DNA from 2 places in the Nocardia sp. IFM 10818 genome. Region 2 is predicted to be linked to the other one. Evidence: riboswitches for the same ligand, from Rfam matches in the RefSeq annotation. Region 2 holds a riboswitch; the other holds the start of a gene.
The links. Region 2 has a riboswitch for magnesium ahead of ACYQ5L_RS18850 (MgtC/SapB family protein). Riboswitches for the same ligand answer to the same signal wherever they lie in the genome.

Region 1: it holds a riboswitch for magnesium, as region 2 does, so the genes downstream of both, ACYQ5L_RS29970 (DUF8020 domain-containing protein) here and ACYQ5L_RS18850 (MgtC/SapB family protein) in region 2, are expected to answer to the same signal.

Annotation. Positions count from the first base shown of each region.
Region 1 covers NZ_BAAHJH010000001.1:6,436,132-6,439,304, reverse strand. Annotated here, with positions in the region: gene ACYQ5L_RS29975 (ABC transporter permease) at 1-1,147, opposite strand, end outside; gene ACYQ5L_RS29970 (DUF8020 domain-containing protein) at 1,188-1,922, opposite strand; M-box (ykoK) riboswitch at 2,269-2,439, opposite strand; gene ACYQ5L_RS29965 (hypothetical protein) at 2,498-3,163, opposite strand.
Region 2 covers NZ_BAAHJH010000001.1:4,128,670-4,131,842, reverse strand. Annotated here, with positions in the region: gene ACYQ5L_RS18860 (hypothetical protein) at 1-58, opposite strand, end outside; gene ACYQ5L_RS18855 (methyltransferase family protein) at 291-788, shown strand; M-box (ykoK) riboswitch at 1,060-1,234, shown strand; gene ACYQ5L_RS18850 (MgtC/SapB family protein) at 1,438-2,145, shown strand; gene ACYQ5L_RS18845 (ABC transporter permease) at 2,142-3,173, shown strand, end outside.

The DNA of each region.
Region 1 (3,173 bases), 2.3 Mb from region 2:
TGGCCAGGCCCATGAGCGCCGTCGGCCCGAATTCCGCCAGCCCGACCGTCCTTTCGAAGTAGGTGGCCAGCGTCCAGATGCCCCAGCCGATCGCGGCGAACAGCACCCCGAAGAAGAGCACGTCACCGGCGAGGCTCGAATCGGCCCGGTCATAAGCGGATTTGGTGCTGCGCCCGAAAACCCGCATGGCACGGTCGATCCCGTCGGCCGCCGGTCGCAGCCGCCGTCCGATCCGCGCGGGCACGGTGGTGCGCCGCAGCAGATCGAGCACCAGACTCCTGGGCGCGGAGGCGCTTTCGGTGTGCTCCACCCGGAACCGCTCCGACCAGGCCGTGAGCGGCCGCCAGAACAGCACGTTGACCAGCACGATGGTGGCGACCATGACCGCCGCGCCCAGCAGCAGATCGCCCACCGCCGCCTCGGCCGTCGCCGCGGCGATGAAGCTGCCCATACCGGGCAGCGCCTCGTCATTGCCGGCCACGCTGATCACCTCGGAGGAGGCCAGCATGAACCAGGCGCCGCCGAAGCTCATCATGCCGTTCCAGATCATCGGGACCATGGCCGTCGGCACCTCGAGCCGCGCCAGCCGCTGCCATCGGGTCAGCCGCATCATGCGGGTCACCTCGTCGAGCTCGCGCGGCATATTACGCAGCGCCTGGTAGTAGGCGAAGGTCATGTTCCACGCCATGGCGGTGAAGATCGCGAACACGCACGCCGCCTCCGCCCCCAGGAAGGAGCCCGGGAACATGGCGACGAAGGCGGTCACCGTGATCGACACCAGCGCCAGCACCGGCACCGACTGCAGCACGTCGAGCATGGGAATCAGCACCTTCTCCGCCCGCCGCGACCGCGCCGCCCACTGGCCGACGATCAGGGTGAACACGATCGAGGCGATCAGGCCCAGGAACATGCGCAGCGTGGTGCGCGCCGCGTAGTAGGGCAATTCGCGCGGATCGGTGGAGACGGTGTCGGAGCCGGCGCCCGGAGTCCAGGGCACCGACATATCGCGGAACAGGCGCAGCACCAGGATGGTCAGCGCGACGCCGGCCGCGATCAGCAGATAGTCCGCCGGGCGCAGCCGCCCGCGCGCCCGGATGCGGTCCGGGGCGGTCCCGGGGTGGTTCGGAATTGCCAGTTCGGCAGTCATGGTGAGTTCTCCCCTCGGTGGGAGGCGTTGCCGCCCTTGGTCAGTCGTTCGCCGCGACGGCGGGCGGCGCGGTCATGACGTTGTAGAAGTGCACGGCCGAGGCGATCAGCGCGGGCACGCCGATCAGCAGGTTGAACACGACCACGCCCATACCGGCCCCGGTCGCCGCGCCGGTGAGACAGCCGACGACGGCGCCGGGCAGCGCCAGGGTGAAGGCGCTCGGGAAGCCGGCGGCGGTGAGGCCGAGCAGGCCGAGCACCACACAGCCGAGGGGTGCGCCGACGATCGCCCCGAGCAGGGTGCCCACCGCCAGCGCCACGGTGAGCTCGTTGTTCACATTGCCCATGGCGGTGTTGAACCGGTCCTCCGGACTGTCCGCGGCAATGGCCTGCGCCGCGGCCATCTCGTGCCGCTCCGCGTCGGTGACGGCCCGGCCCCGGTCCAGGCGCGGAGTCAAGGTGGCGGTGGTGCCGTCGATATGGGCGTCGATGGGATACGCGGTGTCCCCTCGCGCGATGGTCAATGGGATGACGCCGACCACGACGTCGTCCGGGCCGACGATCTGCAATTGGTCGCCGGTGCTGCGCAGGCTGCCGATATCGGTGCGCAGCACGACCTTTCGGTCGACGATGCGGGCCTCGCCGCTGACTCGGCCGTTCTCGACGGCGGTGGCGGGCTGCGGCGACCGCGGAGGTTGGGCCAGGCTGGCGGCCTGGGTGCCGAGTACGGCCGCGATGGTCACCGCGGTGGTCACGATAATGGTGCGAATTCTCATGGGGTTCGTCCCTCTGCATACTGCTGCCCATGGCTGTTTTCCGGGCAGGGCTGTGTTCGGGCAGACTCGATTACCGTCGGCGCACGGTCGTGCGGACGGCAGCGGTGATCGGCGAAATCCGGTATTCAGCGTGAATTTCGCAGGCGCGAATTCCGGCAGCGCGCGGCGCTGTCGAAATGTCGGTGAATTATGGTGTGGTGTTTATCGGCCCGCGCCGGAGGGGTGGGGCCGGTCCGGCGATTCCGGACTATCAGCGGGCGTCATACGGCTGCCCCGACCTCCTCACTACGGATACGCGATACGTCGGCGCACAAGGGGGAGAAGGCCCGGTGGAACCGTATTCGGGCGGACACCCCTCTCGTCAGAGCTTCGGCACTGCACGACGTGTTCCGCAATGGGAAAGCCACTTTGGATAACCCCTTAATCCGGAGCTATCTGTCCTAACCTTGGGCGTCTCTCGACGTCGTCAGATCAGTGGCCTGTGTTCGTACAGGAGCCTCGCCTATCGAGGTGCACAACTCAACGTAGAGACGGCTCGGGAGAAAGTCAATTCGTATTCGGCGACGTGACGACTTTCACCGCGGATCCGGCAGCCACGGCAGCGTATTCGCGCTCAGCAGCGCGGCGATATCGGCGGCGCCGGTTTCGATGTCGTGCCGATAGCACCCCGCGGCCGCCGGCGGCTGGGTGGTGGCGTGCGGGCAGACCACCTTGTCGGCGTAGGCGGTGAGCGCGTGTAAATCCTGGTAACTGCCCGCCGGGACGGCCACCACAATGCGAATCGCCCCCTGTACCCGCGCCATTCGGCACGCGTCGCGCAGCGCGGTGGTGTCGGTGAGGCAGTCGTCGACCAGGACGACGGTGCGATCGGCCAGCGCCACCCGCGGCTGATTGCCGCGGTAGGCGGAGGCCTCGCGGCGCAGGCGCAGCGCCTGCGCCGCTTCGGCATACGTGCGTTCCGGCGCGCCGAGGCCGCCGCCCGCCAGCACCGCCGTATCGACGATGCGGGCGGAGTCCTCGCCGAGAATTCCGTAGACCAGATCGGGCCGGCGGGCCACGGCGAGGGCGCGGATCAGCATGACATCGAGCACTACGTGCAGTTCGGCGGCAATGGCGGAGGCGACCCGCACCCCACCGCCGGGGAGTGCGAGCAGCACCACGTCAGGGCCGCGAAAGGCCGTGAGCAGCCCGGCCAACTGCCGGCCCGCCTCGGTGCGATCGGTGAACGGCGGCACCCGCATCCCCGCCCCC
Region 2 (3,173 bases):
CGGCCGCCACCCACTGCATGAGATCGTCGTACAGATTGTCGATGGTCAGCTTGCGCATCGCGTCCTCCATGCTCGACCGGTCGGTCGAACCATGGTAGGACCGCGCGAAACATCCCGTGGCGCAGTTCATTTGAACATATCGTTCGGTATCTTCGCCCCGAAGATCAAATCCCCCAACGGATTTCGACGCGTGCCGCGGACGACCACGCGACCGGGCCGCGCTGCCGCGCTCACCGTGCGCCGGGATGATTCGGGGCCGCGACGCGACGAACGGACCTAGGCTGAATCTCGTGCGCGGAACGATCCCTCCCATCCCCGCTCTCGCTCTCATGACCGCGGCGCACACCACGGCCTTCGCGGTTCTGCCCATCGCGGCGTCGAGCCTCGGCGCGCGTCACGGCTGGCGCCGCGACCGGCCAGGTTTGGCGAACGTGGCGGCCGGTGTGCCGGTCCTGGGCGCCGGCGTGGGCCTGTACGTCTGGACCGTGGCCGGTCATCTCGAGGTGGCTCCGCCGGGATGGCAGGTCGCCCTCACACCCGGGTATCTGGCTCAGGCCGGCCCCTATCGCCTCTCCCGCAACCCCATGTACCTCGCCCAGCTCACCCTGTGGGCCGGCTGGGCGGCCTGGTTCGGCAGCCTGCCCGTGGCCGGCGGCCTGGCGGCGTGGACCGCTGTCGTGTCCGGGCTCGTGCGCTGGGAGGAGCGTTCTCTGCACAAGCGGTGGGGTGCGACCTACGACGCCTACCGGCAGCGGGTGCCGCGATGGGCCGGACTGCCCGGCCGCTGAACCCGAACCGCTGCCGGTTCGATGCGAGCCTGAAGGGTGGAACTGTGATCGCTTCTGTGAGAAGGCTTTTCGCCCGGTTGCCGCGTCGCCGCCCGCTGCCGGCCCGGCCCGATCGCGCCGAACTCTCGTCGCTGCCGGTGCGGGATCGGTTCGCGCTGCGGGATGCACGCCGCGGGCGCCTGCGACACGATGTCAGCGCCGGTCGCGGGGTGCGACGGGGGCCACATCGGGTTGCGTCGGCGGTGGGGGCGGGTGTTTACTCGCTGACGCAAGGTGCCGTCGTTAGCTGAGGTTCCTGCGCGGATACAGGCCGGCGACCGGAAACGTCGAGAGACGCCAATGGTCAGGACAGGCTTCCCCGGATTAAGGGGTTGCTCCGACCGGCTCCCACCCTGGCGGTGGGTTCACGCCGTGCAGTGCTGAAGGTCTTACGAGGAGTGGTGCCCCTACCTCGCGGGTCGCGCAGGTCTCCACTCCCTTTTCGGCGCGTGTGCGCGGTGTGGAGGAGGTGGTTGTCGTGCCGGATGGAGCGGACAGAGTTCCGTTAGCCAATCGTTCACTAGGCGACACTCCTTTTCGTTGCCGCGTGCTGCCCGCGTCCGGGTAGCGTCGGTTTCTCGAGTGCGCCGATCTCTGTGTGGGAGGCGTCGTGACGACGTGGGAAATGCTGTTGCGGCTCGGGGCCGGTGTCGGGCTGGGCGCGATCATCGGATTCGAGCGGCAGTACCGGGCCCGGATGGCCGGGTTGCGGACGAATGCGCTGGTGGCGGCGGGTGCGACCTTGTTCGTGCTGTTGTCGGCGCACGGGTTCGCCGGGGCCACCGCGGATCCGACGCGGGTGGCGGCGCAGATCGTGTCGGGCATCGGGTTCCTGGGTGCGGGCGTGATCTTGCGCGATGGGTTCAACATTCGCGGCCTCAATACCGCGGCCACCCTGTGGTGCTCGGCTGCTGTGGGTGCGCTGGCGGGGGCGGGCATGTTCTCCACCGCGGCCGCGGGCACGGTGGTGGTGGTCATCGTGAACACCGCGCTGCGCACCGCGGCGCGCGCGGTGGATCGGCCGGTGGCCGACGGCAGCGAGACCGAGGCGCTGTACGCGTTCACCGCCGACACCGATGACGCGCACGAGGCGCATGTGCGGGCGCTGCTGGTGCAGTCGTTGACGCGCACCGACTTCCGGCTGGTGTCGATCTCGAGCCACGACACCGTGGCGGGCCGGGTGCAGGTGCGCGCGGAGCTGACCGGGGACCGCCGCGACGACCGGCAGATGGAGACGGCGGTGAGCCGGTTGAGCCTGGAGCCGTCGGTGACCAGCGTCGCCTGGCGCATCGTGCCGGAGAAGGTGACCGAGCAGTGACGCGGGTGCGGGCGTATTCGCCGCATCCCGGACTGGACCGGCCGCGCTCGCGGTGGGCGGATGCGGCGGTGTTCGTCGGGGCGGCGGTGCTGATCTGGGTGACGGTGAAGGTGTCGGCGGGGATGAACGTGCCCTTCGATCAGGCCGACGCCCCCGCCGCGGTGTCCACCGACCCGGATCAGCTGCCCTACTATGCGGCCCGCTCGCTGCTGCGCATGTTCGCCGCGCTGGGGCTGTCGATCGCGTTCACCTTCGTCTACGCCACCGCCGCCGCCCGGCTGCCGCGTGCGCAGAAGGTGCTGCTGCCGCTGCTCGATATTCTGCAGTCGGTGCCGATCCTGGGATTCCTGTCGATCACCATCACCGGGTTCATCGCCTTGTTCCCCGGCTCGTCGCTGGGGTTGGAGGCCGCGTCGATCTTCGCGATCTTCACCTCGCAGGCGTGGAACATGACCTTCGCGTTCTATCAGTCGCTGATCGCGCAGCCGCGTGAACTCGACGAGGCCGCCCGCAATCTGCGGTTGTCGCGCTGGCAGCGGTTCTGGCGGGTGGATGTGCCCTCGGGCATGTTCCCCCTCGTATGGAACGCGATGATGAGTTTCGGCGGCGGCTGGTTCTTCCTCACCGCCGCCGAGGCCATCAGCGTCAACAATCGCGAGTACGCGCTGCCGGGCATCGGCTCCTATGTGGCCGGCGCGGCCGCCGAATCCGACACCGGCAAGGTGATGCTGGCGGTGGCCACCATGATCATCCTGGTGATCGGGCTCAATGTGGTGTTCTGGCGGCCGATCACGGTGTGGGCGGAGCGTTTCCGCGTCGAGGACTCCGAATCCGCCGACGCCCCGCGCTCGCTGGTGCTGGATCTGCTGCGCCGCTCCCACATTCCCGGCGGGCTGGGCCGGGCGCTGGGTCCGCTGGTGTATCCGATCGACCGGGGCATGGCCGTGTTCGGGCTGGCCGAGCGCCCGCTCTATGTGCCGGTGCTGCGGCGCCGCGTCGCCGATGTGGTCTTCGGCGCGGTGGTCGCG